2 regions of the Bacillus sp. 179-C3.3 HS genome follow, and region 1 is predicted to be linked to the other one. Evidence: predicted binding sites of a transcription regulator. Region 1 holds the regulator's gene; the other holds the start of a gene.
The links. The regulator LexA, encoded in region 1, represses DNA repair genes until DNA is damaged. The targets are predictions, from matches to a motif close to CGAACATATGTTCG.
Positions count from the first base shown of each region.

Region 2: a site for LexA is predicted at 2,519-2,532, ahead of uvrB (excinuclease ABC subunit UvrB). Genes of this name have one in related genera too.

Region 1 is NZ_JBFEFT010000005.1:69,610-84,950, forward strand. It holds gene AB1K80_RS05210 (trypsin-like serine peptidase) at 1-524, shown strand, start outside; gene AB1K80_RS05215 (sporulation protein) at 720-1,157, shown strand; gene AB1K80_RS05220 (STAS domain-containing protein) at 1,295-2,143, shown strand; gene AB1K80_RS05225 (IseA DL-endopeptidase inhibitor family protein) at 2,179-2,721, opposite strand; gene AB1K80_RS05230 (hypothetical protein) at 3,017-3,457, shown strand; gene lexA (transcriptional repressor LexA) at 3,499-4,119, opposite strand; gene yneA (cell division suppressor protein YneA) at 4,274-4,585, shown strand; gene AB1K80_RS05245 (recombinase family protein) at 4,603-5,247, shown strand; gene AB1K80_RS05250 (DUF896 domain-containing protein) at 5,317-5,547, shown strand; gene tkt (transketolase) at 5,734-7,737, shown strand; gene sirA (sporulation inhibitor of replication protein SirA) at 7,926-8,372, shown strand; gene AB1K80_RS05265 (YneF family protein) at 8,457-8,675, shown strand; gene AB1K80_RS05270 (aspartyl-phosphate phosphatase Spo0E family protein) at 8,945-9,118, opposite strand; gene AB1K80_RS05275 (cytochrome c biogenesis CcdA family protein) at 9,328-10,035, shown strand; gene AB1K80_RS05280 (CcdC family protein) at 10,131-10,613, shown strand; gene AB1K80_RS05285 (DUF2621 domain-containing protein) at 10,637-11,065, opposite strand; gene AB1K80_RS05290 (Hsp20/alpha crystallin family protein) at 11,325-11,723, opposite strand; gene AB1K80_RS05295 (small acid-soluble spore protein P) at 11,826-11,972, opposite strand; gene sspO (small acid-soluble spore protein O) at 11,994-12,140, opposite strand; gene acnA (aconitate hydratase AcnA) at 12,360-15,089, shown strand; gene AB1K80_RS05310 (TlpA family protein disulfide reductase) at 15,155-15,341, shown strand, end outside.
Region 2 is NZ_JBFEFT010000007.1:108,780-124,120, forward strand. It holds gene uvrA (excinuclease ABC subunit UvrA) at 1-458, opposite strand, end outside; gene uvrB (excinuclease ABC subunit UvrB) at 466-2,451, opposite strand; gene AB1K80_RS06985 (CsbA family protein) at 2,733-2,978, opposite strand; gene AB1K80_RS06990 (YncE family protein) at 3,252-4,235, shown strand; gene AB1K80_RS06995 (response regulator transcription factor) at 4,232-4,918, shown strand; gene AB1K80_RS07000 (ATP-binding protein) at 4,915-6,330, shown strand; gene AB1K80_RS07005 (amino acid permease) at 6,398-7,750, opposite strand; T-box leader at 7,829-8,058, opposite strand; gene AB1K80_RS07010 (NAD(P)H-dependent oxidoreductase) at 8,141-8,815, opposite strand; gene AB1K80_RS07015 (winged helix-turn-helix transcriptional regulator) at 9,042-9,407, shown strand; gene AB1K80_RS07020 (PDZ domain-containing protein) at 9,417-10,604, opposite strand; gene AB1K80_RS07025 (swarming motility protein SwrAA) at 10,673-11,026, opposite strand; gene AB1K80_RS07030 (S41 family peptidase) at 11,368-12,816, opposite strand; gene AB1K80_RS07035 (sulfite exporter TauE/SafE family protein) at 12,968-13,708, shown strand; gene AB1K80_RS07040 (murein hydrolase activator EnvC family protein) at 13,755-15,026, opposite strand; gene ftsX (permease-like cell division protein FtsX) at 15,144-15,341, opposite strand, start outside.

The DNA.
Region 1 (15,341 bases):
TTTTGACAAATGGACATTGTGTGTACAATACATCCACGAGAAGTTATAGTGCAAAGGGTTCTGTCTATCCAGGGATGAATGATGGAACGGCCGTCAACGGTTCAGCGAATATGACCGATTTCTATGTGCCAAGTGGATATATTAATACTGGCGCTAGTCAATACGATTTTGCAGTGATTAAAACCAATACCAATATCGGAAATACAGTTGGTTACCGTTCCATCCGTCAGGTGACGAACATTGCAGGAACGACTATTAGAATTTCTGGCTATCCAGGTGATAAGATGCGATCAACTGGCAAAGTATCACAGTGGGAGATGTCAGGTCCTGTGACGAGAGAAGATGCGAATCTAGCATACTATTCAATTGACACATTCGGTGGCAATTCTGGATCTGCCATGCTAGATCAAAATCAACAAATTGTTGGTGTCCATAATGCAGGGTACTCAAATGGTACGATCAACGGTGGACCAAAAGCCACTGCTGCCTTTGTTGAATTTATCAACTATGCGAAAGCACAATAATAATAGACTAAAAAGCTTGTTTCCATTGATGGGGACAAGCTTTTTTATTTTTAGCATGCGTGATCATCTATTAATCTGTCACATTCGCCTCCATGCTGCCTGATCTGTTCACATGTTTTTGAAGTTCACTCATACATTAAAAATGACTGATTTTCTTTAGGTCAATGTTGTCATGAAGTTGTATGGGGAGGTTTCATGTTCTTGATAAGAAAAAGCTGGTTTTCTGCTGCGATTCTATGCTTTGTGTTATGGTTGGGCTTTATTTTAGTCGGTTTTGGTGAGGAGCAGAGGGCAACAGGTGCTGATCGGTATGATCATGTCATTCAATTTCCGAAGGATCGTTATCCTGAAACAGGTGGACATATTCAAGAAGCGATTCGTAAAGGGCATTCAGATGTGTGTACCATTGACAGGAATGGAGCAGATAGCCGAAGACAAGAATCATTGAAAGGCATTCCGACGAAACCTGGATTTGACCGAGATGAATGGCCGATGGCAGTGTGTCTTGAAGGAGGGAAGGGGGCAAGTGTCAAATATGTCAGTCCTTCAGATAATAGAGGTGCTGGTTCATGGGTAGGACACCAAATAAATCCTTATGCTGATGGACAGAGAATCTTATTCATCGTCAAATAAAGGTGTGTATCATAGGGCCCTTGAAGGGTCTTTTTTATTGAGAATGACAGCGTATTCGAGCTGGCAGAAACAAAACATTGGATGGTACAATCAATATGTCGTGACTGACTAGAAGAAATTTGAAGGGACATCTGTTTATGGAGCAAAACCGTGAATTATACGATTTTTTCATGCAACATGCGGCGGGATTGACTGAAAGATGGTATGAGTCAATTGAGGATGATGACCCTGAATCGATTTATCGATCAACAGATTCCGGTATCATTGCAGAGCTGAAACGGCAAAATCAAGATTACTATCAGCATTTTATCCGTGCGTTAATTGAAGAAAAGACGTATTTACATACTGAGTTTAAGAAGTGGTCTGAAGATTTAGCGAGTGATCCGAAGCATTTAAATACACCACTAGACTATGTCGTCAGGGAATATATGTCCAATCAAAAGATCGTCCTGCATTATGTAAAAGAATTTATCAAACAGCGTCAAGGAAATATTGACATTGATCGGATTTTTTATTGGTATGATTTAATTGCGGAGGCATTTAATATCTCTATTCATGTGTTTATTCAGCAATATGTGAAAAATACCACCGAAAAATTAATGGCACAGAGGGATTTGATTTATGAACTAAGTTCTCCTGTCATTGTCTTAAAAAAACATATTGCTTTACTGCCATTAGTAGGGGATATTGACACAGCGAGGGCGAAATTCATTCTTGAAAATACGTTACAGGAATGCTCGCAAAAAGGTGTACAGCATTTGTGCCTTGATCTGTCAGGAGTTGTGATGATTGATACGATGGTTGCACAAGAAATTTTTCATCTGATGACATCCCTTCGTTTGATTGGCGTGGAGACGATCATTTCAGGGATTCGACCAGAAATTGCCCAAACAGCCGTTCAATTAGGGCTTCCATTGAATGAACTCCGTACGGCATCATCGCTTGCACATTCACTTGATCGAATCGCTGATTTGTCATCTAAATAAAAAAACAGGCCTGTAAGAAACGGCCTGTTTTTTATTTAGATGACAGCATCGAATTGGGTTACTTTCCATTCATTTTGCTCTTTTTTATAGGTGACGGTACGTTTTACTTTACGTCCGTCGAGGGTTGGTACTGTAAACTCATATGTGCGAAGATCACTTTTCTTAGAAACGAGTTTCGGTGTTGCTTTGTTCCAGTTCAGCATGTTGTCGCCGTCGCCGATTGGAACCGCCATTTTACCTTTATGGACAATGAACTGATAGTCTTTTAACCCAAAAGTAATCGCATCTTTTGTGAAAACTTCTGATAAATAGTGATTTAGCTTTTTCTTCGTATCAAATGTTTTAGCAAGGTAGTTGTAAGTCATGTCTTTGTAAGTAAATGATTTTAATTTGTAATCAGTATGTTCATTGACTTTGTAGCCTGACATAGCACTCCAAAAATGTTCTCTTGCATCTAGAGCAATATGTAACGCTTCTTTATTCGTCAAGTTGTTATGTTTCTTGGAAGCGGCCAGTGTCGTTGTTTGTAATGAGATGATTAGCATGATTGCAGTGAATAAAACAAATAATTTTTTCAAGGCGAATGCCCCCTTTTCGAAATGAAAACTTCTTATATTACAAATGTTACAATAATTACAGTTAGATTACAAGTATTAAATGTAAATGTTTTTTGTTTCGTTTGCTGATATCTATATAACGTTTGAGCGGCATAAAAAGTTCCCATTTTTTAAAATTTTCGTCTTATTCATCATTTAACCGTTCTAAATGGGAATAAAACCTCTTTTTAACATATTTCTCGTTTAAGTCCCAACACTCTTTTACGTCCGGCACATATAATGTCGTGATGAAAGTCTAAGAAAGTGGTGTTTAAGTATGTATCAATCATATGAAGATGTGTGGAATGGATACCCATATGACGGGCACGTATTTGGGTGGCGAACGTTACCAGTACCTCCAGTAGGAGGATTTCCTATGTTTCCAATTGGAGGAGTTGGTTCAGGGCAAGGGATTGGCGGACAGTCGGCTCCACCAGCTCCCTCACCGCAAATTCTTTCACAGTATCAGCAAGCGGTTTCTCAGCCACAAAGTATGCAGAGCCTCATTTCACAACAAAGTATCGGCGGGCAGCAAACGGTTCAATTTGCTGCGGGTTGTAATAGACGTTGGACCATCGTATTCCTAAGAAACGGTCAAGTATTATTAATGTTTGTACTATCTTCACAGCCTTTTGGACGTACAACGGGCTTTATATGGCCAAACTTTACATTTGGTTCCTTCCCGAGCTCAAGGATTCTAGCATATTCTTGTTCTTAAAAAAAACCGGACTTCATCCAAGAAAGATGAAGTCCGGTTTTTTAATGAATATTTCTAAATACACCAATCACTTTACCTAGTATACTCACATTCTGTAAAATAATCGGTTCCATTGATGGGTTTTCTGGCTGTAATCTAAAGTGCGTATCTTCCTTATAAAAGCGTTTGACTGTCGCTTCATCTTCCTCTGTCATGGCTACTACGATATCCCCATTGTTGGCGGTGCTTTGCTGACGGACAATGACATAGTCCTTGTCCAATATGCCTGCATCAATCATACTTTCTCCCATAATTTCAAGCATAAAGATCTGTTCATCTGGCGTTGCATATGTTTCAGGAAGAGGGAAGTACTCTTCTACATTTTCGACAGCGGTAATAGGTAAACCCGCTGTGACTTTTCCGATGACTGGAACATTCATCACAGGACTCTTTGGAATATTCAATTCCTCTTCATCTAGTACTTCAATTGCTCTAGGTTTTGTCGGATCTCTTCTAATTAAGCCTTTTGTTTCTAGTCTAGCTAAATGTCCATGAACCGTTGAGCTAGATGCTAGACCGACCGCTTCACCAATTTCACGAACGGAAGGGGGATAGCCCTTGCTTTTTACTTCGTCTTTGATGAATTTTAGGATATCGAGTTGTCTTTTTGATAGCTTCGTCATCTTTTGCACCTCAAAACGTCAATTTTAAAGAAATTATAGCATGTTTTTCCTCGTAGTACAAACATAGGTTCGAAAAAACCATTTGACAGAAACGTTTGTTCGTATTTATAATAAATTCGAAACGAACACACATTCTATTAAGGGAGATGACATTATGACGTTAAAAGAATCTATCATATTTATTGGACTATTCACATTCATCGTTGGCGTATTTCTCTCACTTATTGCCGTCACAAGCCATAATGATACAAATCAATATGTTAAAATAGAGGTTCAATCAGGTGATACACTTTGGGGCATAGCTGATCAAGTAAACGACAGCAAATCAATCGATAAGAATTCATTTATTGATTGGGTGACCAAACAAAATGATCTAGTCTCAACGGACATTCAGCCAGGAGATATCCTTGTCATACCTGTCAAAAAAGAGCATCCAGTCGTATATGAACTCGCAACAGTCCAGTAGAAAGGTCGATTGATGACATGAATGCAATGATTTATGCGAGAGTCAGTACTGTAAAAGAAGAACAGGAAACCTCGTTAAAAAGACAAGAAGAAGAGCTATTAGCTTTAGCTAGTTCTCACAAGATGAACGTCGTTAAAGTGATTAAAGAAAAAGCAAGTGGATACGATCTAGATCGTGATGGTGTTTTTGAAATGCTTGCGACATTAAAGGAAGAGTCAATTGATGCAGTATTAATTCAAGATGAGACACGACTCGGTAGAGGACAAGCAAAAATCGCACTCCTTCATTGTCTATTTAAAGAAAAAGTCAAAGTGTATAGTGTATTTCATAGAGGAGAGCTAGAGCTTTCAGAAGCAGATGAAATGGTCATTGAGATCGTAGGGATCGTAGAGGAATACCAACGGAAAATCCATAATTTAAAAATAAAACGCGGCATGAAAAGAGCAATTGAGCGCGGCTACCAGCCTGAACGCAACTTAAAACATAAGGAGCAAGCACCTGGACGTGAGCGTATTGAGGTGCCGATTTCCGAGATTGTTCGATTAAGAAAAAACAACATGACCTTTGCTGAAATTGCTGTGACGCTTCAAGCGCTCGGTTTTGATATTTCGAAAGCAACCGTACATAGAAGGTATCAGGAATACGAAAAGAATCTTACGTAAAGTTTGAATTGTTGTAAATGTAAAAGATATTTAGTAGTATGTAGAGAAAAAGTTTTAAAGGAGTTTGTCATGATTTCTAAAGAACAGCTTGCAAGGATCAATGAGCTTTCAAAAAAATCGAAAGAGATCGGTTTATCGGACGCTGAAAAAACGGAGCAAAAGCAATTAAGAGAAGAATACTTAAAAGCTTTTCGTTCTTCTATGAAAAATACACTAAAAACTGTTAAAATCGTCGATCCAGAAGGAAATGACGTCACACCAGAAAAGTTAAAAAAAGAAAGAGATCAAAATCTTCATTAAGAAGATCATTTCTTTATTATTGAAAAGATGGGAGAAATATTCTCATCTTTTTCATTTTTGTATAAGTTTTTCATCAATTGAGAAACTAAATGTGATAATTTACTTCTTTTTCAGCGTGAAATAGTTGTGAAAAAAGGACAGTAGATTTATGATAATGTTGTACACAAGTTACGGAAGGGGATTTATATGGAAACGATTGAACTGAAATCTATTGCAACAATACGTACGCTATCCATAGACGCAATTGAAAAAGCAAATTCGGGTCACCCTGGAATGCCGATGGGTGCAGCTCCTATGGCTTATGCATTATGGACGAATCACTTAAACGTAAGTCCGCAAAACCCAAATTGGTTTAACAGAGACCGTTTTGTATTATCAGCGGGACATGGTTCTATGCTTTTATATAGCATGCTTCATTTAAGCGGATACAACCTTAGCATCGAAGATTTAAAAGAATTCCGCCAATGGGGAAGTAAAACACCTGGACATCCTGAATATGGACACACAGAAGGTGTCGATGCGACAACAGGTCCTTTAGGACAAGGAATTGCGATGGCTGTTGGAATGGCACTTGCAGAAAGACACCTAGCTGAAACATATAACAAAGACAAATTTAATGTTGTGGACCACTATACATACAGTATTTGTGGAGACGGTGACTTAATGGAGGGGATTTCCTCTGAAGCTGCTTCACTTGCTGGTCATTTAGGCTTAGGTCGATTAATTGTTCTTTACGATTCAAACGACATTTCTTTAGATGGCGATTTAGATCGTTCATTCTCTGAAAACGTAAAAAATCGTTTCGAAGCAATGAATTGGGAAGTCCTTTATGTGAAAGACGGAAACAACATTGAAGAACTAACAGCTGCTATTGAAAAAGCCAAACAAAGCACAGACAAACCGACATTGATTGAAGTAAAGACAACAATCGGATTCGGTTCTCCAAACCGTGCTGGCACATCTGGTGTGCATGGTGCACCACTTGGCAGTGAGGAAACCAAGTTGACGAAGGAAGCATATTCTTGGACGTTTGAACAAGATTTCCACGTTCCTTCTGAAGTTTATGAACATTTCCAAACAGTTGTAAAAGACGCTGGAGCGAAGAAAGAAGCAGCGTGGAATGAGTTGTTTGAAGCATATGAAAAAGAATACCCTGAACTCGCAGCCCAATTAAAGCTTGCGATTGAAGGAAAGCTACCTGAAAATTGGGATCAAGACATTCCGGTTTATGAATCGGGTTCAAGTCTCGCTTCACGTGCTTCTTCTGGGGAAGTATTGAACGGCATTGCAAAGCAAGTACCTTTCTTTATTGGAGGATCTGCTGACCTTGCGGGATCAAATAAAACAACGATTCAACATACAGAAGACTTTGGAAAAGACAATTACGCTGGCAAGAATATCTGGTTCGGTGTCAGAGAATTTGCGATGGGTGCGGCTTTAAACGGTATGGCACTCCACGGTGGTCTACGTGTATTTGGTGGAACATTCTTTGTTTTCTCCGATTACTTAAGACCAGCGATTCGACTTGCTGCATTAATGGGGCTTCCAGTAACGTATGTCTTTACTCACGATAGTATTGCAGTTGGAGAAGATGGCCCAACGCATGAGCCAGTTGAACAGCTTGCTTCATTACGTGCGATGCCAAATCTTTCTGTGATTCGTCCTGCAGATGGAAACGAAACAGCTGCAGCATGGAAACTCGCTGTTTCTTCTACGGATAAACCAACAGCGCTAGTTTTAACGCGTCAAAACCTTCCGACGATTGACCAAGCACCTGAAAAAGCATACGAGGGTGTAGAAAAGGGTGGATACGTAGTAGTTGAAGCAGCAGATGCACAGCCAGAAGCGCTTCTACTTGCTTCAGGATCTGAAGTCGGTTTAGCAATTGAAGCTCAAAAGGCCCTTGAAAAAGAAGGCATCCGCGTCTCTGTTGTGAGTCTTCCAGCATGGGATCGCTTTAATCAACAATCCGACGAGTATAAAGAGTCAGTTCTTCCGCAATCAGTGAGAGCACGTATTGCCATTGAAATGGGTGCTTCATTAGGCTGGGAGCGTTACACTGGGCTTGACGGTGATGTGATTGCGATTGATAAATTTGGTGCTTCAGCACCAGGTGAAACCATCATGGAGAAATACGGATTTACTGTTAGCAATATCGTAAGCCGTGTGAAAGCAAAGCTGAATAAATAAATCGACTCGCTTTCATGCAGGATGTTTGCAGAGCATGTTCATCAGCTCTGCAAACATTTTTCTTTTTTCTTGTTTTTTTGACAAAACTAGTTCCTTCTCGCTTCATATATAGACAATTCTTTCTTTCACATTTTTGTATAATACAAGCATTAAATGAGATTGACGAAATGTGAAAGGAAGGGATTGACATGGAACGCCATTATTATATTTATTGGATTGAGGATGAATTTGCCAATCATTATTTTGGTAGAGAGTCTATTTTGTTTCATTTGTTTGAGTCGTTACACTGGACGAACCGAAGTGACGATGAGTTGGTGATGCTTGTGAAGCAAGTGGATTATGTAACGAAACGAATCCCTGCTTTTCATATGCATCAACGATTAATGAGTCATTTAACAAATATTCACTATACGCAGATTGGGTCCATTTATAGTGCCTCTTTACCAGGCGGAAAAGGGACTGCGGCATTTATCATCAAAGATCGTTATATTCAAATGTCCGCTACAGGCAGCTATGAGGCGGAAACGGTGTTTTTTGAAGTACTGAGAAAAATTAGTCCTTGCTTCCTAGCCATGGACTTTGGATCGAAAAAGCATGGGTGGCTCAATCCTGTCAAAGTAAGGAATTTTGTTTAAAAAAATAAAAATGAACGTGAAATGTTGTATAATCACCTTTTGTTTAGTACACTTTATACGATACAACATGAAGGAGGAAGAATTATGGATTTATGGGTTGGCATCCTTGTAGGCGTTGTTGCATTGCTTGCAGGAGTTGCACTCGGATTCTTTATTGCTCGTAAGTATATGATGAGCTATTTGAAAAAGAATCCACCAATTAATGAACAAATGCTTCGAATGATGATGATGCAAATGGGCATGAAACCGTCCCAAAAGAAAATCAATCAAATGATGAAAGCCATGAACAACCAAGCGAAATAATACGTCAGATATTATGATCATAGATGGAACATGGTAATAAAGGATGGACAAGCGATGTCTAGAATTTATTAAAGTCACCTTCATCAAACGCTTAAAACCACTGTACTTGCATAAACGAGCAGGGAAGGTGGTTTTTTATATGGCGTGACGATGAACAAAGTCGTACAACAAAAACCCCTCCGTTAAGAGGGGCTTTTGCATCGTTTATCTTCAATACATATCAACTGTTCTGACATTTAGCGGCACGGTGTGTATGTCAATAGATATGATTAGTTGGCTGAGTTGGAATGTAAGTGTCGTTGATATTGTAAGAGGAGATGATCTAGCTGCTGGCTATGTTCTATCGTCACTGTGGATGTCATCCCATTATGCAAGACAACTTTCATCAGCTCTTCTCTTTTTTCTTCAATCTGAGTCAATAATGATGTTTTTACCAAAGTCATGTTCCTTTCATGCAAATCTTGATAAAAAGAATCGGTTCTATTATATCCATTTTAAGGTTTATTTTCAAATTTAAAGGATTAAATGTCTCGATGTCAAATTAAATTATATAAGGTTTTAAGAGATTAGACCATCTTTATTAAGAGGATGTTAAAAAAATGAAATGATTTTGTCATCTCTTATTGTATATTGTAAGAAGGGGGTGTTCTTTTTGACAGAGCTGAATTATTTTTTAGCATTCGGTGCAGGTTTTCTCTCGTTTATTTCACCGTGTTGTTTGCCGCTCTATCCAGCCTTTTTATCTTATATCACGGGTGTGAGTATAGATGAAGTGAATTCAGAGAAGGTGATGCTAAGAAAGAGGAGTTTGCTACATACACTATTCTTTTTAATCGGATTCTCCATTATTTTTATTGCGATTGGCTTTGGCACCTCGCTTGTTGGATCTTTTTTTAATGAATATCATCAAGCGATCCGTCAAATTGGCGCCATTCTCATTATTTTCTTTGGTTTTATGATTCTAGGTGTGTTCCAGCCTTCTTTTCTCATGGGAGAAAAAAGAATGCAATTCAAAAATCGCCCAGCTGGTTTTTTCGGCTCGATTCTTATCGGAATGGGTTTTGCGGCGGGGTGGACGCCTTGTACGGGCCCCATTTTATCAGCTGTCATCACACTTGCCAGTAACCATCCAGAGTCTGCTGTGACCTATATGCTGGCGTATGTACTGGGGTTTGCTATCCCGTTTTTTGTTCTTTCGTTTTTTATTACGAAGCTCACTTGGATTAGAAAACGCCAGCAATTGATCATGAGAATTGGCGGAATTATTATGATTGTCATAGGGGTTTTACTGTTCTTTGATCTTCTGACGTGGATTATTATTCTGTTCTCGTCTTTGTTTGGTGGATTTACAGGTTTTTGAAATCGTTTTCTACACAGTCGCTATACATGGTTTTTTTTCGTATATTGGAGTATATTATAATTAGCTGAGCTTAAAGCATAAAGGAATGATTTGTTATGATGGTCATCATCTCATCGATAATTGCGGTTTGTATGGCCGTAGCTGTCATGTTTATCCGAATTAAATCATCTGAAAAACCTGCAACCGCTAAAAAGATTATTTTACCGCCTATTTTCATGAGCACTGGTGCATTGATGTTTTTTGTTCCGATGTTTCAAGTCACTGGAGCCGAATTTCTTGAAGCGATTACAGTAGGGATGTTTTTTTCTATCTTTTTAATTAAAACATCCAAATTTGAGATTAGAGGAAAAGATATTTATTTAAAGCGTTCAAAAGCTTTTGTTTTCATTCTGATAGGACTTCTGATTCTACGTATTGCCATGAAGACCGTCCTAAGCTCTTCTATTGATTATGGCGCATTAAGCGGGATGTTCTGGATACTTGCTTTCGGAATGATCGTGCCGTGGCGTGTTGCGATGTACTTATCCTTTAGAAAACTATCGAAACAATTAGATCCACAGCAGGTGCAAATGAATTAAACCTCCTTTTCAACAAAAGGAGGTTATTTTAATAAAGATTCATATGGCTTGTGATCGATGTTCTTTTCTTGTAGACGTTTGAGTAAAAACTTATGGTCTCGTTTTGGCGTAGCGATCATGTAGCCTCGAATGATTAGGTCTAAATTGATGCTAGCAGCTTGTTCCTTTAAGGCCAATTCGCCAATCTTACCGGCAATCTTTTCTTTCGCCACATCTCTAAAAAGCTCTGGAACAGGCAATACAAGTTCATTTAAAAGTTGTTTGTCTTCCTCCCGCCACAAGTGAAGGCTTTTTTGTATATATTCATTTTGCCAATCTAGCTCTGATCTACCGTCTTCCTTAGGCAATCGTTTTAAAAATTTGCGAAACATAAAAAAGCCACCGATTGCTAATAAACCGATCATGACCGTACCCCAAAATAAAATAAACCACAAAAACCAGCCGCTTAACATGTTCTCACCCCTTATACCCCTTATGTCTATTTTATTTTACATGAATACATGATAGAAGAAAATAACAAAAATGTATAAAGCGCCTCACTATGAATACTCTCGGCACTGGTAGCGCCCTTTTACGAGAAACACCCAAACCAATTAGTAGAAAACGAATACGTTATCATATAGCGACTCTACTATTTGGCCATGGTGGTGGCGCGTGGATGGATTTGACTTAAAACGAACGGAAGAGAGCCCACCTTTCTTAGGTGGGCTCTCAATGTTTGAAGTATGGCATTTGAAACGTAAATGCTGCATCTTGACGATGGGCACTTTTTTTAATATGGATGGATATGATTTGGTTTTCATACTCTGTCACAATTTCTTTGTCATTCAAGTAGAAAGGAAGCATCACGCTTTTTTCGATCGGCTGTTCCTCATGATTTGTTTGCTTTAATACATAAGATAGAACAAGTTCATAACCAGCGAAGGTTAGTTTGAAGTCAGATATGGGTAGGTGGGTTGTATCCAGCTCAATGATATAGTCAAGGCTTGTTTCATAAAGATCAATTGGGAGCTGTTCATCATACCAAGCAAAAGGATCATCCATTAATACATGAAGCCAATCATCTATTTCAAGAAAATCAGAAGAACTCACTTGCTTTTCATTCTCCATAAACACTCCTCCATCATATCTCATAATAAATGATATGTTCAGAAGTGAAATGTGTGATTAACCTAAAACATCCCGCCAGGTAACGGGATGAGAGAGGATGAGTTACATATCGTGATGGGAATTATGTTTTTGTCTTGTATGGTTGCGATTTTTCACTTTTTTACTACCTGATAGTGGTTCAGGCTGTCCGCTTTGATGTTCCTTTGGTGAGTTTTGACGAATGTCTTTCCCTGTATTTTTATTTGTCATGGTCTTGTCTCCTTTCTGATATTATTGATTCTTTTTGCGCTTTTTATTGTTTTGTCTTTGTTCTTCTGTTAACACGAGTTGATCGTTTTCAATATAGCCAGCACCTTTTCCTTGGCTTTTGGCTGCGTTCATTCCGTCAATGATATGATTTGCTTTTCGTTTTGTCATGTCTTATCACCTCAGCTTTAGTATGAGCGTGAGCCAATTGATTTATGAAGAGTAAACATTTCCTAGTGATAAGGTAAACTTATTGAATTTAATAAAAGCATTGTTATTTACTTATGTATGAAATTGTTTTAAGATGAAATTGTGAGAAAATTGTGGTGAATACGACGATTTTTCTGAGAGTTGAAATTGATCTTGATCATCAAAAGGGGGATTTTGGACATGTCGAAACAACAGCAAGTCGCTAAACAAGACGCTTTTCAATCTAGAAAAACGTTTTCGACAAACGGGAAAACATATCACTATTATTCGCTAGAAGCACTTGAAAAACAAGGTGTTGGCAATGTATCTAAATTGCCTTATTCCATTAAGGTCTTGTTAGAATCAGTCCTTCGTCAAGTAGACGGTAAAGTGATCAAAAAGGAACATGTTGAAAACTTGGCAAAATGGGGAACTGCCGAGGTCAAAGAGATTGATGTTCCATTTAAACCATCTCGTGTTATTTTACAAGATTTCACCGGTGTACCAGCCGTCGTTGACCTTGCTTCTTTAAGAAAAGCAATGGCTGATGTTGGCGGAGACCCAGATAAAATTAACCCTGAGATTCCAGTTGACCTTGTCATTGATCACTCTGTTCAAGTAGACAAAGCTGGAACGGAAGATGCATTAAACATTAACATGGATTTAGAATTTGAGCGTAATGCAGAGCGTTACAACTTCTTAAGCTGGGCAAAGAAAGCGTTTAATAATTATCAAGCTGTTCCACCTGCAACAGGGATTGTTCACCAAGTGAACTTAGAGTACCTTGCAAGTGTTGTTCATGCGATTGAAGAAGATGGCGAGCTGATCACTTATCCAGATACGCTTGTTGGTACTGACTCGCATACGACGATGATTAACGGAATCGGCGTTCTTGGTTGGGGCGTTGGTGGGATTGAAGCGGAAGCGGGTATGCTTGGTCAGCCTTCTTACTTCCCAGTCCCTGAAGTCATTGGTGCAAAGTTAGTAGGTGAGCTTCCAAACGGAACAACTGCCACTGACCTTGCATTAAAAGTCACACAAGTACTACGTGAAAAAGGTGTAGTAAACAAATTCGTTGAGTTCTTCGGACCAGGTGTTGCACAGCTGCCATTAGCAGACAGAGCAACAATTGCAAATATGGCTCCGGAATATGGTGCAACATGTGGTTTCTTCCCTGTAGATGAAGAAGCACTTGCTTACCTTCGCCTAACAGGCCGTGATGAAGAGCAAATTAATGTTGTTGAAGCATATTCTCGTGCAAACGGATTGTTCTATACGCCGGATATGGAAGACCCAATTTTTACTGATGTTGTAGAAATTGACCTTTCTCAAATTGAATCAAACCTGTCTGGACCAAAACGTCCGCAAGATTTGATTCCACTTTCTAAAATGAAAGAGACGTTCCATCAGCATATTGAAAGCCCAGCAGGGAACCAAGGATTCGGTTTAGAGAAATCAGAGCTTGATAAACAAATCGAATTTGATCTTCAAAACGGTGAAAAAGCTGTGATGAAGACAGGTGCAATTGCCATTGCTGCCATTACGAGCTGTACGAATACATCTAACCCATACGTGCTCATCGGAGCTGGTCTTGTAGCGAAGAAAGCAAGTGAGCTTGGGATGAAGGTGCCGAACTATGTGAAAACATCATTAGCACCAGGTTCAAAGGTTGTTACAGGCTACCTTGTGAATTCAGGTCTTCTTCCATACTTAAGAGACCTTGGATTTAACATTGTTGGATATGGCTGTACAACATGTATTGGAAACTCTGGACCGCTTGCAAAAGAAATCGAGGAAGCTGTCTCTGAAAATGATCTACTGATCACTTCCGTCTTATCAGGTAACCGTAACTTTGAAGGTCGTATTCATCCGCTTGTAAAAGGGAACTACCTTGCATCCCCACCATTAGTTGTGGCGTATGCACTTGCTGGTACAGTTGATATTGACTTAACTAAAGATCCAATCGGTGTTGATAAAAACGGAAATAACGTGTATTTCAATGACATTTGGCCATCAATGGACGAAATCAACAGCATCGTTAAAAGCACAGTCACACCTGAGCTATTCCGTTCAGAGTATGAAACTGTTTTTGACAGCAATGACCGCTGGAATGAAATCAAAACGACGGATGATGCATTGTATAAATGGGATGAAGATTCAACATACATTGCGAACCCGCCATTCTTTGAAAACTTATCAGTTGAGCCTGGTAAAGTTGAACCGCTTAAAGGCTTACGCGTCGTAGCGAAGTTCGGAGATTCTGTCACGACTGACCATATTTCTCCTGCTGGAGCCATTGGGAAAGACACACCTGCAGGTAAATACTTGCAAGAAAGAGGCGTATCACCGAGAGACTTTAACTCATATGGATCTCGCCGTGGTAACCACCATGTCATGATGAGAGGTACTTTTGCAAACATCCGTATTAAAAACCAAATCGCACCAGGAACAGAAGGCGGATATACAACATATTGGCCAACTGGTGAAGTGACATCCATTTATGATGCATGTATGCGTTATAAAGAAGATGGAACAGGTCTTGCGATCTTAGCAGGTAAAGATTACGGTATGGGATCTTCACGTGACTGGGCTGCAAAAGGAACAAACCTTCTTGGCATTAAATTTGTTCTTGCTGAAAGCTTTGAGCGTATCCATAGAAGTAACCTTGTCTTCATGGGCGTCCTTCCTTTACAGTTTAAAGACGGAGAAAGTGCCGAAACATATGGATTAACAGGAACAGAAACTTTTGAAGTCGATGTGGATGAAACAGTTCGTCCGCGTGACCTAGTGACTGTGAGAGCCACTGATGCAAATGGCAATGTGAAAACATTTGAAGTAGTTGTTCGCTTTGACAGTGAAGTAGAAATTGACTACTATCGCCATGGCGGTATCCTTCAAATGGTACTTCGCGAAAAATTGGCAAACAACTAATACAGTAAAGAAGAGAAGGCGTTTGAAAGCTTTCTCTTCTTTTTTAAAATAGTGGAGGATCAATCATGTGGAAGAAAGGAATGGCAAGCGCTGTTTTACTTGTGTTGATTGGTTTATTTGTATGGAATTTGCTTGAACCAAAAGAGCCAGCGATTGGTCTTGAAAAAGGCGATGAGGCGCCGGATTTTCAATTGGAAACACTTGATGGCCAAACGGTCTCCTTATCTGATTATCGCGGGAAAAAAGTTCTCG
Region 2 (15,341 bases), on a different contig from region 1:
AGCACTTGCAGTTTCGTTCTTTCTGGATATTCTAAAATGCGATCCGTCATTTGCTGAATCGTTTGTGAGGTGATCTCATTCCCATGAATCGGACAGACCGGCTTCCCGACTCTCGCATACAATAAACGTAAGTAATCATAGATTTCAGTGACGGTTCCGACAGTGGATCTCGGGTTACGGCTCGTCGTTTTTTGGTCGATACTAATCGCCGGAGATAGCCCTTCAATGGCATCCACATCTGGTTTGTCCATTTGCCCTAGAAACTGGCGTGCATATGCTGAAAGAGATTCAACATATCGTCTTTGGCCTTCGGCATAAATCGTATCAAAGGCGAGCGACGATTTTCCTGAACCAGATAAACCTGTAATAACCACTAGCTCATCACGCGGGATATTGACATCAATATTTTTAAGGTTGTGGGCTCTAGCACCTTTCACCTCTATTCGTTCCATAGCCATGAGGCAATCATCCTTCCGCTTTTAGCTCTAGCAATAGATCTCTTAATTCTGCTGCTTTTTCAAAATCAAGCGCTTTTGCTGCATCTTTCATTTCCATCTCGACTTTTTCGATGACTTTTTCTCGTTCTTTTTTGCTCATTTTCGACAGCTTTGGTGCTGCATTTGTTTCGTATTCTTCCGATTCCTCATGGATCTTTGTTGCCTTAATGACATCTCGGATTTTCTTATGAATCGTTTGTGGGGTAATTCCATATTTCTCGTTATACGCTTCTTGCTGCTCACGTCTTCGCTTCGTTTCTTGAATCGCAATGTCCATTGATTTGGTCATCTTATCTGCATACATAATGACGCGGCCTTCTGCATTTCTCGCTGCACGTCCAATGGTCTGAATGAGGGATCTTTCAGAGCGTAAAAAGCCTTCTTTATCTGCATCTAAAATCGTGACGAGCGACACCTCTGGAATATCCAGTCCTTCACGAAGGAGGTTGATCCCAACGAGCACATCATATTTACCGAGACGTAAATCACGGATAATCTCAATCCGCTCAAGGGTCTTAATTTCTGAATGTAAATAATTGACCTTGATGCCGATTTCTTTCAGATAGTCTGTGAGATCTTCAGACATTTTCTTCGTCAATGTGGTCACGAGCACACGCTCATTCTTCTCAACTCTGGCATGTATTTCGCCAATTAAGTCATCAATCTGACCTTCAATTGGACGAACTTCTATGATCGGATCAAGCAATCCTGTTGGACGAATGATTTGCTCCACAACCTCTGGCGTCTTCTCAAGCTCGTACGGCCCTGGCGTTGCAGAAACATGCACAATATGGTTGATATGCTTTTCAAACTCATCAAAGGTGAGCGGTCTATTATCAAGTGCTGATGGCAGGCGGAAGCCGTGGTCAACCAACACTTGTTTTCTTGCTTGGTCCCCATTGTACATGGCGCGAATTTGCGGGATGGTCACATGTGACTCATCGACAACAATCATAAAATCATCTGGGAAGTAATCGAGCAATGTGTAAGGTGTTGAACCAGAAGGGCGCAAGGTTAAATGCCTTGAATAGTTTTCGATTCCTGAACAAAAACCCATCTCTCTCATCATTTCAAGATCATATCTTGTTCGTTGTTCAAGGCGCTGTGCTTCAAGTAATTTACCATTTTCCCGAAGCTTTTCGAGCTGCTCCTCTAGTTCTTTTTCAATGTTAATAATGGCTTTCTCCATTTTTTCTTCTCTTGTGACGAAGTGAGATGCTGGGAAAATGGCTACATGGTCTCGTTCACCAAGTATTTCTCCAGTTAGTGCATCGACTTCACGAATCCGTTCAATTTCATCACCGAAAAATTCTACTCTAATACAATGTTCATCTCTTGAAGCAGGAAAAATTTCAACGACGTCACCCCGTACTCGGAAGGTTCCGCGTTGAAAATCTATATCATTACGAGAATACTGAATGTCCACCAGCTTACGAAGAAGCTGATTGCGTTCAATTTCCATTTCAGTGCGTAAAGATAGCACAAGCTCTCGATATTCTTCTGGCGAACCTAAACCGTAAATACAGGACACACTGGCAATAATGATGACATCGTTCCGCTCAAATAACGAAGATGTCGCAGAGTGTCTCAGTTTATCAATCTCATCATTAATACTTGCGTCCTTCTCAATAAATGTATCCGTTTGAGGAACATAAGCCTCAGGCTGGTAATAATCATAGTAACTAACAAAGTATTCTACAGCATTATTCGGAAAGAACTCCTTAAACTCACTGTATAATTGACCGGCGAGTGTCTTGTTATGTGCTATCACTAGAGTTGGTTTGTTTACTTCTTTGATCAAGTTCGATACAGTAAACGTCTTCCCCGTACCTGTAGCACCTAACAGCGTTTGATGCTGTTTCCCCTGATGGATACCCTCCACAAGCTGTTCAATCGCTTTTGGCTGATCACCCTGGGGTTGATAGTTAGAAACTAATTCAAAGCGGTCACTCACATCAAAGCCTCCGTTTCGTAACGAAATCTATCTAATGAATATATTATCATAAAAGAACCAAAAAATACGAACTAAAGTTCGTGTTTCACTTGATTTTTATTTCCAATATAGCCTTACCCTCTATTCCTTGCTCCTTAACCTCTATCAAAATCTTCCTTTCAGTATGGGACATTTTGGAGGAAGATATTCGATTTGTCATAAGTTCCCCATAAAGAAAAGCCGCACTCACTCAGATCGTAAGCACAGCTCATGTTTGCAAAGGCTTGTAGGACTCAAACAAATTAATATGGTTTCTCAGCTTTCTCCCTCTTCTCAATCTCTTTTTTAGCCATGTAGAGCGCCCCAGCCACTAAAGATATGATATCTAACCCCACGATAAAGTAGGTCTCTGTATAACCTTTCATATACGAGGCAAATAATAGAGCAGCTGTTAAAGCAATGCCTACGTAATGATTATAGGTAACCTTTGAAAATAACATCACGAGCAGAAAAGGAAAAACAAGTGCAAATATGGCTTTTGATATCACAAAAACCCTCCCTCTACTATGGTCTACTGTCTTGATTATAGTAAAGTTTAGGAAAATGGACAATTCACAGTCTTCAATTTTTTCTTTTTTTCCTCCTCGTCACCTCTTGATTGAGCAATTACTTTTACAGAGGCATGACAGGATATCCACTTTCGAGCGATGGTTTCGTCTTCTCGCTACTCGTAAGACTCCTCGACGCCGAATAACTTCAATTTTTTTTCACAATTTTTGTGGTATGCTTTTTGAAAATAGACGATATAAAGGAGCAGAAGAATGAATCGTGTGATATATTTTGGGATCTGTTTGTCAGCTCTGCTGATTTTCTTAACAGGCTGCGGCCAAAACCGGCAATTTACACCACCGAGCAGCTCACAATCGATCGCAGTCATTTCACAATTGAAAAAGGCATCCTTTTCAATTGTTGATTTACAAAAGAATCAAATGGTTTCTTCTGTTGATGTCAAACACCCATTTACTGACCTCATTCAAATCAATAACGATTCGATCATTGCAACAAGTAAGGATGGTTCATCTCTAATTGAAATCAACTTAAAAAAAGGAATCGTCACAGATTACATGGATGTGAACAAAGGACTCACTTCCATGGCATATGATGCTTCTTCTCACACGTTGTTTGTAGCAGATTCAGAGAAGAACGTCATTTATTTCATTGATACAGAGCGTAAAAAAGTGAAAGCAACTGTCAAGACCGGTCAATTGCCCACATCAATGACACTCTCATCTTCAGGAACTTTGTTTGTCTTAAATGCAGAGAGCCATACGGTGTCAGTGATCGATATTGCAAAGAAAAAAAATATACGCACCATTCCAGTGCTGGAACGACCTTCTGGTATTCATTTTGATGGACAGTCCATTTGGGTCGGGGGACACGGAAAGCCTGGTACGTTAAATAAAAGTATTTTCGCTTATGACCCAAAGACAGGTAAACAACAACATGAGATGAAACTCGGTGTCATGCCTGTTGCCTTCTATTCGGAGAAGGACTCTCCTATTTTATATGTCCTATGCCACGGAGATCATACGCTTTACAAAATAAATATGGAAACAAAACAGCAGCTGGCATCTGTGGAGACTGGGCAAAACCCGAATTATATCACCGCCAGCACCTCATCCATATATGTGAGTAATTTAGATGACAATACGGTATCTGTCATCGACAAACAGACATTCATGATGAAAAATCGTCTGAATGTCCCATCAGGACCTTATGCGATCATCTTGGAGGAAACGAAATGAAGGAACAGATGCGTATTTTACTAGTAGATGATGAATCGGACATGCTTGAATTAATTGGCTCCTTTTTGCAGAAGCAAGGTTTTCACACCCTAACGGCACAGAGTGGAGTTGAAGCCTTACGCCTGCTCGAAAAAGAGCCTATCGATCTAGTTGTATTAGATATTATGATGCCAGATATGGATGGTTTTGAAGTCTGTCACCACATTCGCCAAACATCGCAAATCCCCATTCTATTCTTAACTGCTAGGAGCTATGAGGAGGATCGCATTCGCGGGCTGGAAATGGGAGCTGATGATTATATGATGAAACCATTTAGCCTACGTGAGCTTGCAGCTAGAATAGAAACCATGTTAAGAAGAATTAGAGGACTCTCCCTCAAACGCAGCCGCATTCAAATCGGAGAAATAGAGATCGATCAAGACGGAAGACAAGTATACCTGTCTCAAGAACCCATTAATGTAACAAGAAGAGAATTTGATTTACTCCACTTTCTTCTATTGAATCAAGGACAGGTCTTCTCCCGTGAACAACTGTATCAAAAAGTGTGGGGGACTCACCCGTCCAATAGCTCTTTTAGAACGGTCGATACCCATATCAAAACATTACGATTGAAGCTAAAGGAAGCTGAACGATATATTCAGACTGTTTGGGGCGTTGGGTATAAGTTTGAGGAGGACGAATGAAGCCATTATCCATTAAGAAGAAAGTACTCATCTTCATCCTTGCCGTCATGGGCATTGTCGCGGCCTCTGCTATTGGACTGACTTATTACTTGTACCAGCAGTTATATATTGATAAACAAATTGATTCTTTAAGTTTACAAGGAGAAAAACTTGCAGAGGTGTACCACAAACACGGGAAAGATCCTTATTTTATGGAAAGAATGAATTGGGCAAAAGACACGAGTCAAGCGAACATTATATTCACAGATGATCCGATGCAGCTTTCTAGTGGCCTTCCTTTTGATACGAATACAAACGATAATCTGATCACATTCAAAGAACGCCAACAGCTCCTTCAAGGGGAAACGGTTGTGTTGATTAGAGAACACCCCCAGTTTCATCAGGATATCTTGGGGATTGCGATTCCTGTTTTCTCAGACAAAGATGATTTATCTGGATCGATTTTTCTGTCTATGCCATTATCGGATGTTTATGAACCCTTTGTCGAAATTAGGCTAACACTTGGGTTGTCTATCCTATTGATCATGCTCCTTATTTTTTTTATCGGCTATAAGAGTACCAATAAAGTCGTACACACCTTGAATAAAATGAAAGAAATCGCCATGGAAATGGAATCAGGGGATTTTTCCAAACGAATGGCTGTCACCAAAAAAGGAGATGAATTAAATCAATTAAGTCGTTCTTTTAATAAGTTATCTTCTACCCTTGAAAAGGTGGAGCAGAACCGGAGGGAGTTTCTTGCCAACGTCTCTCACGAACTCAGAACGCCTTTAAGTTATATGAAAGGATATGCAGAAGGCATTGAGGAAGGGGTCATTGAGCAAAAGAAAGGAATGCAAATCATTCAGGATGAGGCTACCCGTTTAAGTCGACTTGTACACGATCTTTTAGATCTCGCACAGCTAGAAGGAGATTCTTATCCACTGACGATGGAGCCTATTGCTTTTGCCCAGCTGATCCACGATGTGCTTGACCAAGTAGAATTTATTGCTAGTCAAAAGGGCATTACGCTCAAACGAACACTTGAAGAGGATTGTATTATCTATGGTGATAGTGATCGACTTGAACAAGTCGTTCGCAATCTGCTGGACAATGCCATCTATTATACACCACCTGGGAAATCAATCTTCATTGAACTACACGTCAACCATCATACTGCTGAATTAAAAGTAGATGACGAAGGGAACGGCATCCCAGTAGAAGATCTTCCGCATGTATCGGAACGATTTTATCGCGTGAATAAAGCACGTACAAGAAAAGACGGCGGTTCTGGACTTGGATTAGCCATTGTCTATCGTATCATCCAAAAGCACAACGGCACGTTTGACATTCAATCAGCGCCAGGGAAAGGGACGACAGCTATCATTCAATTACCAAGTGCCATCCAGAATGGACATGTTCCAGCTCAATGATCACCACTTGTTCATTTCATATAAAAAAAGCGTGCGAGACCACGGAGAAGGTCAGCACGCTTTTTCTCTATTCCATTCCTGTTTCAAATCGCTTTCGGTTGATGAAAAATGAAATAGTAATCAACAAGTAAATTCCCATCGTGACCATGGTTTGAACGATCGGTGTTGATGATACAACGCCGATAAAAATAGCTATGATCGCTATGACAGAGAACCATGTCGTAAAAGGATACAGTTTTACGCGATATTCTCCTGGCTCTGTTATGCTTCGGGACTTCAAATGACCGACCGCAATGATAAACCAAATGAATAAAACCGTATAACTTAAAGATCCCATCAAGTATTTAAACGTTGTTTCACCTAGAAAAAATGATATGAGCACAGCTACATATAATGTAGACGTACAAACAAGAATCGCTCTAACAGGTACCTGCTGCTTTGACAGCTTAGAGAAGCCTTTCCACACACGTCCGTCTTTCGCTTGCGTATAAAGTACCCTTGATGATGCATAGAGCCCTGAGTTCATAGAAGACAAGATGGCAAGTAAAATGATGCCATTCATGATGTCACTTGCATACGGCAACCCAATTGTCGCAAACACAGTCACAAATGGACTGACTTGTTCGTCGTTTACTTGATTCCAAGGAATTAAGCTAACAATGATAAAGAACGGCAACACATAGAAACCAATAATCCGTACAAATGTACTTTGGATCGCTTTCGGAATGACCTTTTCAGGGTTTTTCGTTTCCGCCAAGGTAACCCCAATCATCTCCGTTCCACCATATGAATACACAACCACAAGCATTGCGGCAATTAGCCCACCCGTACCATTTGGGAAAAATCCACCATGATCCGTTAAATGAGTGAATCCCGGTGCAGTATGCTGTCCAAATGAGACAAACAGCATCGTTAGACCAATGATAATAAATAAAATAATGACAGCAATTTTAATTGAAGCTAGCCAGTACTCCGTCTCAGCAAACATTTTAACTGAACAGACGTTGATCAATGTCACCACAAGTGAAATGATTAACACAAGAATCCAAATGGGCACTTGAGGAAACCAATATTTAATAAAGACTGCAGAAACAATGGCTTCTGCTGCGATGTTGAGCACCCACATTTTCCAATAAATCCAATCTAAGAAATATGCGGGGTATTTCCCTAAGACAGGCTCAATCAAATCACGAAATGTTCTTGCTCCAGGTCGTGCGACCGTCATTTCGGCAAGCCCTTGCATAATAAATAATAAAATAAGACCACCAAGCATGTATGCCAAAATAACAGCAGGACCTGCAATATCAATGGCAGAACTGCTTCCTTTAAACAGTCCGGCACCAATTGCACCGCCAAGCGCAAGCATCATGATATGCCTTGACGTCATCGTTCGTTTTAACTGTACATGTTCCTTTTCCATTTCCTTATAGCTCCTTTTGAATGTGAATCTTCAGATAAATATAAAATAAGAGCACATAAAAAAGGCCAGCCATCTCTATAAAGAGACGACTGACCTTTCAACCGCGTTACCACTCTCATTGATCCAGCCAACATGTGCTGAATCCAACTTAAAACCCGATAACGGAGGTCACACGTAAAGACTTACTATTTCATTCAGTCTTACCACTCATTGAGCGAGTTCAATGAGTCGTTTTACTGCGTTACACCAACCCGCAGCTCTCTTGAAAAACGGATGTTCATCTACTAGTCTCAAGTCAAAGCGTTTATAGTCATGTTATATTCATCCAAGATTTTATTTTTTAAATATACTGACTAACCACGCAATTGTCAACAGTCTTTTTACCTGACATTAACGAATCCAAACCGCTACTTCATCCATCGGACGGCGTGTTTTGCCACGCTTCGGTTCAGTGATGCGATAGCCAAAGGCTGCCATGACAGAAATATCGTATTGACCATCCTCCAGCAAGCCTTCTTCTTCTAAAATGCGATGAATTTCATCGTAGCTGAACCCCTCGACTGGGCATGAATCAATGCCAATCTGTGCTGCGGCTGTCATCATATTCCCAAGGGCAATATACGTTTGTTTGGAAGCCCAATCAAAGAGCGAGCGATCACTTTCTAATAAATGAAGATCATTTTCCTGGAATTGCTGGTAGCGCTCTTTCACCATCTCGAACGTCTCATCGTTCATTCCCTTGATCTGTTTGTTGATGTATTCCGCATATGCTGAATCATAGCGTGCATCTGTTCTAGCCAAAATAACCACAAAATGGCTTGCAGTTGGAAGTTGCTTTTGGGCACCCCATGTATACTCTTTTAATTTTTCTCGAAATGCTTCATTTTGAATAACGAGGAACTTCCAAGGCTCAAATCCTACAGAACTTGGAGAAAGTCTACCCGTTTCTAAAATAAACGCAAAATCATCGTCCGAAATCTTTTTCGTTGGATCGAACTCTTTTGTTGCATGACGGAATTCGTACGCCTCGATGATTTCTTTCTTTAGCAAGTCTTTATCTCTCATTTTCTTCATCCTTTCAATTGAACCAATCAAGTGTGTTTTCAGATAATCCAATTTCTTTCCATTCCATTTCAGAAATTGTTATGATAAGAAACAAACACTTGATGGCGTGTTCTCATATCTCTATGGTAAAAGAAAAGCTGCCGCTTATTCAAGTACGCACATTTTTGTTCGTTAGTTACAAACTTGTCCGTTCGCGACTATGTTCACCCTAAAAAGGAGGTTAGAGATGAGTGCACCATTAAACCCAGTCAGTATTGTGAATCATGGCTGTCCCGTATCTATCACAACAAGCATCATCGGTGGAAAATGGAAAGGTGTTATCCTTTATCATTTGAGCTGCGGTCCGAAACGGTACAATGAATTGCACCGCCTCATACCAAGCATTTCTCAGCGTGTCTTAACATTGCAATTACGTGAACTAGAACAGGATGGCATTGTACATAGAGAAGCTTATGAGGAAATCCCTCCTCGAGTAGAATATTCGTTCACGTCTCTTGGAGAATCATTAAAGCCGATTATCTATGCGATGCGTGAGTGGGGCGATTCATACGGAAGAGTGGCACAGGCAAAAGAAAAAAGCTGCCATCTCTAGCAGCTTTTTTTAAGATGAAATGGCTGTTTGCTCTTGCTGAGGATCGTCCTTCACAAAAAGGATGCCTAGCTGATGATGCTCTCCTTCATAAGAAGCACGTTTTTCAAATCTTGTTTGACCATTTAAACCAATGATCTCAAGCTTTGTTAGAGCGCGGTTCATTTGAAGAGCTTCATAAAACTCAGAGACAGTTTTGATCTCTAAACCATTTACCTTTGTGATCACTTCTCCAATCTCAAGCTTTAATTCTTCGGCTGGTGTATTAGGAATGATTCCAAGCACCATAAGCCCTTGATTACGCTTAGAGAAGTAGAACGGGGCAGCATTGTCATTTACTCGTTGCTTCCATGAAAGGAAGGCTCTTCCTACAATTGCAATCACAACAGCTCCCCATGCAATCGGTTCAAACCAAATACTTGCAGCACCTAATGAGGCAACAACAAGTCCGAGCATGAGAATACGGCGAGCCGTAATTTGGATACTGACAATTGGCAGTGATCCTTGAATTCGTTGGCCGAAACCGATGATGTAAGGAATACAAATAAATGAAAAGCTTTGATCTTGTACTTGAAGCACCGGCCACCATGACAGTGACGAAGTCAATTCACCTGCTGGCATCAGTAAGACAAGCGGTACAAGCCATAAACGGTTTGCTCGCTGCTGGCCAATCAATAGTCCTCTCGCACTCATCACCATTCCTGGCGATGTACGTAAATGCGCCGTACGATATGCTAGAATTCCTTCGGTCATTAACAATAACCCTAGCAGGATGATCACGGCTGATGCATTCATCAATGAGAGCTGCGGCAGCCAAGAATGGCTCACTTGGAAATACGTTAATCCAATTGCCGCAATAAAACTGAAACCGAGTGTGTATGCAGACGAAAGCGCACTCGCCTTCAAGAATAGTGAGAATACGATCGTCATCGCTGCCATTAGCACGATCAATCCAGGTGGGAGGGCAATTCCTAAGCCGACTAAAACGACAGATAGGAAAATTCCTAAAACCCATCCCTTTGAATATGTAAACTTCAATTCATCGTAGACATCTTCTATTCTTGTTTGAAACGCTTTTCTCTCCCGCTTCACGCGGATATAGCCATATAATAGGCTCATGATGATCATAAAATAAAAAAGAGGGTGGATTAAAAACAGACCGATCGCTTTTAACCCGACTCCGATCCACTCAGAGCTCATTTCCGTTCACCACCCAAGTCAAGCATTTTCTCTTATTCTATCAAATAAAACGATGCTTGACATCAGGTTTATTTCTCCTGATTCATCCAAAGTGTGACATTCGACAGGGAAAAATCTTTTAAATAGTGATTCACATCTACATCTAGTATGCCGCCAAGAAGCTGCATAGATCTCTTGATGTCAGTTAAGTTTATACCAAGTCTCTTATGATTATCCATTAAATAGTTGAAGTATATCTCAGCACAGTCTTCATCAATTTCATCGACTGATTCTACCGTTGTGTAATTGACTAAGTATCTGCTTAACAGCATGAGCAGACTTAATGCCTTTGTAGCGGAAAACGTCACATCTTTCGAACGACTCTTCAGTTCCTCTACCAACTCGTAATATTTTTTCTCTCTCACAATACTTGCCCTTTTCAATTGTGTACCCCCATTTACTAGTTCTTTTAAGAAAAGCGCAAACCTCGGCACAGCCTTAAGCTGCATCTCCGTAAAAAATAAAATATTTAAAATGAGTGCTACTTATTATTGTAAGAATTATTTATGTAACATACAACTTGCAAAAGTTTCATTTTCATGACATGTTTAAATCAACAGAAAGTCTCTTATATAAATATGTTATCGGGTAAAATTGAAGGAATGTTATGCTTTTTCTAAAATAAATGAATACATTTCTCGATATAATTTATTTTTATACATAAATTATTACATGTTTGTGACACTTATGAACCAATAAAAAAAGAGGCCTTTATCCGCCTCTTTTATTTTTTCATATATAGTGCTTTTAGTGCAGTTTGTAACTGAAGATCATTTTTTTCGTAGGATTTCACTTCATCCACCATGTTGTTCATCATTTTCGCTGTGTTCAAATCGATAACGCCTGTCTTATCGAGATTGTATGTGCTTTGAAATGCGAGCACGGCCTTTTTTGTCTCTTGATCAAAATAGCCATCTACTCTGCCTGGGTCAAATGCCAATCCTTTTAATAGCGTCTGTGCTTGTCTAACCTCTTCATTGTTCATATCAAGTTGAAGTGGTTCTTTTAGTTGAAGCGGTCCGACTGTAAAGTAATCAGGCTGATGAATGGCGATTGTTGGCACAACCCCTTTTTTGTGTATCCAGTTCCCTTTTGGCGTGAGCCACTTGTACAGTGTCAGTTTGATGTTACTACCATCTCCCATTGGGACTGCCTGCTGCACGGTTCCTTTCCCAAAGGAAACATCACCAACGACCTCATAATTCCCCGCTTCCTTCAATGCTCCCGCGAGAATTTCAGAGGCGGACGCACTTCCTTTGTCAATGAGAACACTGACTGGATAAGGCTTTTGTTCTTTTCTTTTTGAAAAGTACCGTTTCCGATCGCCGTTCCGTTCCGCAATTTGAATATATGGGTGATCTTTTGTAATAAAGTGTTTCAAAATATCCTCTACACTTTGTAGATAACCGCCAGGGTTTCCTCTTACATCCAGCACAAGACCCTCTATGCCCTTTTTCTCAAGCTGTTTCAGACTAGAAGTGAAATCCTTTGCCGTATCTTCAGAAAAGCTAGAAATGGATATATAGCCTGTTTTATGACCATTTACATCTTTCATTGAAGCAGTGACAGTTTCAAGAGGAATTTCTTCTCGTTTGATACGGAACTTCAGATCTTTTTCCATCCCATTCCGTCTAATTTTCATGGCGACAGATGTTCCTTTTTTCCCTCTTATTTTAAGCACTGCATCATTTAAACTTTTCTCTTTCATCGACTCTCCATCTATGCTGATGATTTCATCTTTCGGCTTCAGCCCAGCCTTTGCTGCAGGAGATTTCTTAAAGGCAGAGACAATAATGATCTTCCCTTCATCCATCCCAACTTCCGCCCCAATTCCCTCAAAAGAGGAATCGAGCGAATCAGAAAATTGTTTGGCTGTTTGCTTGTCCATGTATACAGAGTACGGATCATTCAATGTGGATAGCATCCCTTGAATGGCACCTTCAAGTAGCTTTTGACGATCCACTTCTTCTACATATTCATTCGAAATGAGGTCATAGGCCTTCTCGATTTTTTCCATTCCGCTTTCCTTCGCCCGATCACTTGATTGAGCTTGTCCAGCCATGACAGCAGCTGCTTTGGGAGTCTCTGCATGGGTCCCCTCCTTATGCGTCAAAATCCCTGCGCTGACGATGAGGACGACACTTGCCATAATGGATGCGATTTGCTTTTTCATATTTAGCCTCCTTCTTCAACTCTTCGATGACCTCAGTTATTATATGCCAGAAGAAGGGATTTCATGTAAAAGCATTCTCCTTTGAAAGCTTGACTAATCATTTCATTAGGTGTAATTTTTATTTTGTTATGTTCAAGAAGGAGTTTTCGCTATGTATATCATTTTGACGATGCTTTTATTAGGAATCTTATTAGGCTTTGTTGGTGCTGGTGGGGCTGGTTTTGTTATTGCACTTCTTACCCTCCTATTCGATGTCCCGATCCACACAGCACTCGGCACTTCATTAGCTGCTATGGCGTTTACGACATTATCCGGTGCATATAGTCACTACCGGGAGGGGAATATCCAGCTGAAATCCGGCCTAATCGTTGGGGCAATGGCGTGTATCGCCTCCTTTTTAGGAGCAAAGATTGCCCCATTGATCCCTGAGGAGAACCTCCATTATTTCACTGCGGGTGTGCTATTTTTATCAGCCATTTTTATGATGATTAAATTATTTGTCCTCAATGAAAATGCCGAGCAGCAACCCTTGTCCTCACGCCAAATGGTCACAAGAGGGATTATTCTAGGGCTCATATCAGGGCTTTTGTCTGGAATGTTCGGAATCGGCTCAGCTCCCTTTATTCAAGTTGGGCTCTTGATATTGCTGAAGCTATCTATTCGACAAGCTGTTGGCACGACGATGCTTGTCATTATTCCAATATCCATTGGTGGCGGAATTGGTTACATATCAGAAGGGTTTGTTGACCTGATCCTGTTATGTCAAATTGTGATCGGAACGGTACTAGGCGCATTTATTGGGGCAAAATTTACTGGTCTTGCACCGAAATTCTTATTAAAATCTGCCGTGCTTTTGACCCCTATTATTGCAGGATTGCTGTTACTTTTTTAAATGAAACGACAACAAAAGCCGATAACAAGATGTTATCGGCTTTTTGTTAACGGATATATTGTGCAGGATTGACTGCATTTGATTTAGCGCCATTCCATAATCCTTTATGAATTTCAAAATGTAGATGCTGTCCAAAAGAACGACCTGTATTTCCCATGTAACCAAGGAATTGTCCTTGCTCTACTCTTTGTCCAGTTGAAACACTTCTCGTTGACAGGTGAGCGTAAACAGTTTGATATGTTTGTCCATTAATGTTGTGCGTAATAAAGACAACATTTCCATAGCTAGACGAGTAGCTTGAATTTGTCACTGTACCAGCCGCTGCTGCCACAACAGGAACTGTTCCTTTCGCAGCAATATCTATGCCGTAGTGCTGTCCGCCAGAGCGTGAACCAAAGCCTGAAGAGAATCTTCCTGCAGCTGGTTTGATAAACCCTGAACTGCTTACTGGTGCATCAGACACGTTTTTCGAAGAGCTGCCACCACTTGATGGTGCAGATGATGCAGGTGGGTTCTTTTTAGCTGCTGCTTTCTCCGCTTCTTCTTTTTGACGACGTGCTTCTTCTGACTTCACTGCTGCTTCTTGGTTCGCTAAAATTTCCTTCTCGTTTTCTAGCTTCCCTAACTCATGATGTGCATGTTCTTTTTCTTCCGTCACATTTCCTAAGACTTTTCCTTTTTCTTTCTGTTGTTTGGATAAGTCCTTTTTGAGCTCTTCAAGCTCTTTCAGAGACGTTTCAAGACCACTTAATTCTTTATTTAGCTCTGCTTCTTTTTGCTCCACTAGCTTTAAATCATTTTCGTGTTCTGTAATCATGTCTTTATCGGCTTCAACAATCGTGGAGACTGCGCCAACACGACTCACAAAATCACTAAAGCTACGAGCACCTAGCAGCACATCTAAATAGTTGATCGTACCGCCGCTTTTTTGCATTGAACGCATTCGATCTTTGAAAATATCTTTTCTTTTTTCGATTCTTTCATTGATCACTTGAATTTCTTTTTTCAGTTTTTTAATCTCTTCTTTTGTTTCTTTCACTTCTTTTTCTTTTGCAGCGACTTTTTCTGTTGTCGCACTTACTTGTTGATCAATCTTTTCAATCTCTTGTTTTAGCTCTGTTTCTTTCTTTTGAAGCTTTGACAATTCTGATTTCTTTTCTTTAAGAGTTGATTCAGTCTTTGACGTTTTCTCTTCGATTTGTTTACGTTTCTGATCTAGGTCTTCGTATGCGAATGCACGATTTTCATTTCCTGGAATGTATAGACACGTTGTTCCGATAAACACTGCCATTCCAGCCATCATTAGCTTTCTTTTCAAAACGATATTCCCCTCTCATGACAACAGTCGATTTGAAGAGTCGACCGGGTGAACAAGATCAGCCGGTCACATCTTCACTAAAACGTTTCAAGTGCTGCCAACACTATAAGTTAATATTTATACTTTCAAGAATTTACGGATGGACGTTAAGCTTCCCCATACACCAATGGTTGCTCCGATCAATAGAAGGATCAGTGATACTTGATAGACAAATGGGCTATATGGAAGCATTGAAATAAATGACCCCTCTACTCTTGGCGCTACCCACCCTACAACATATTGATACGTGCTTAGCAATAAGGCGATTGGTATAAT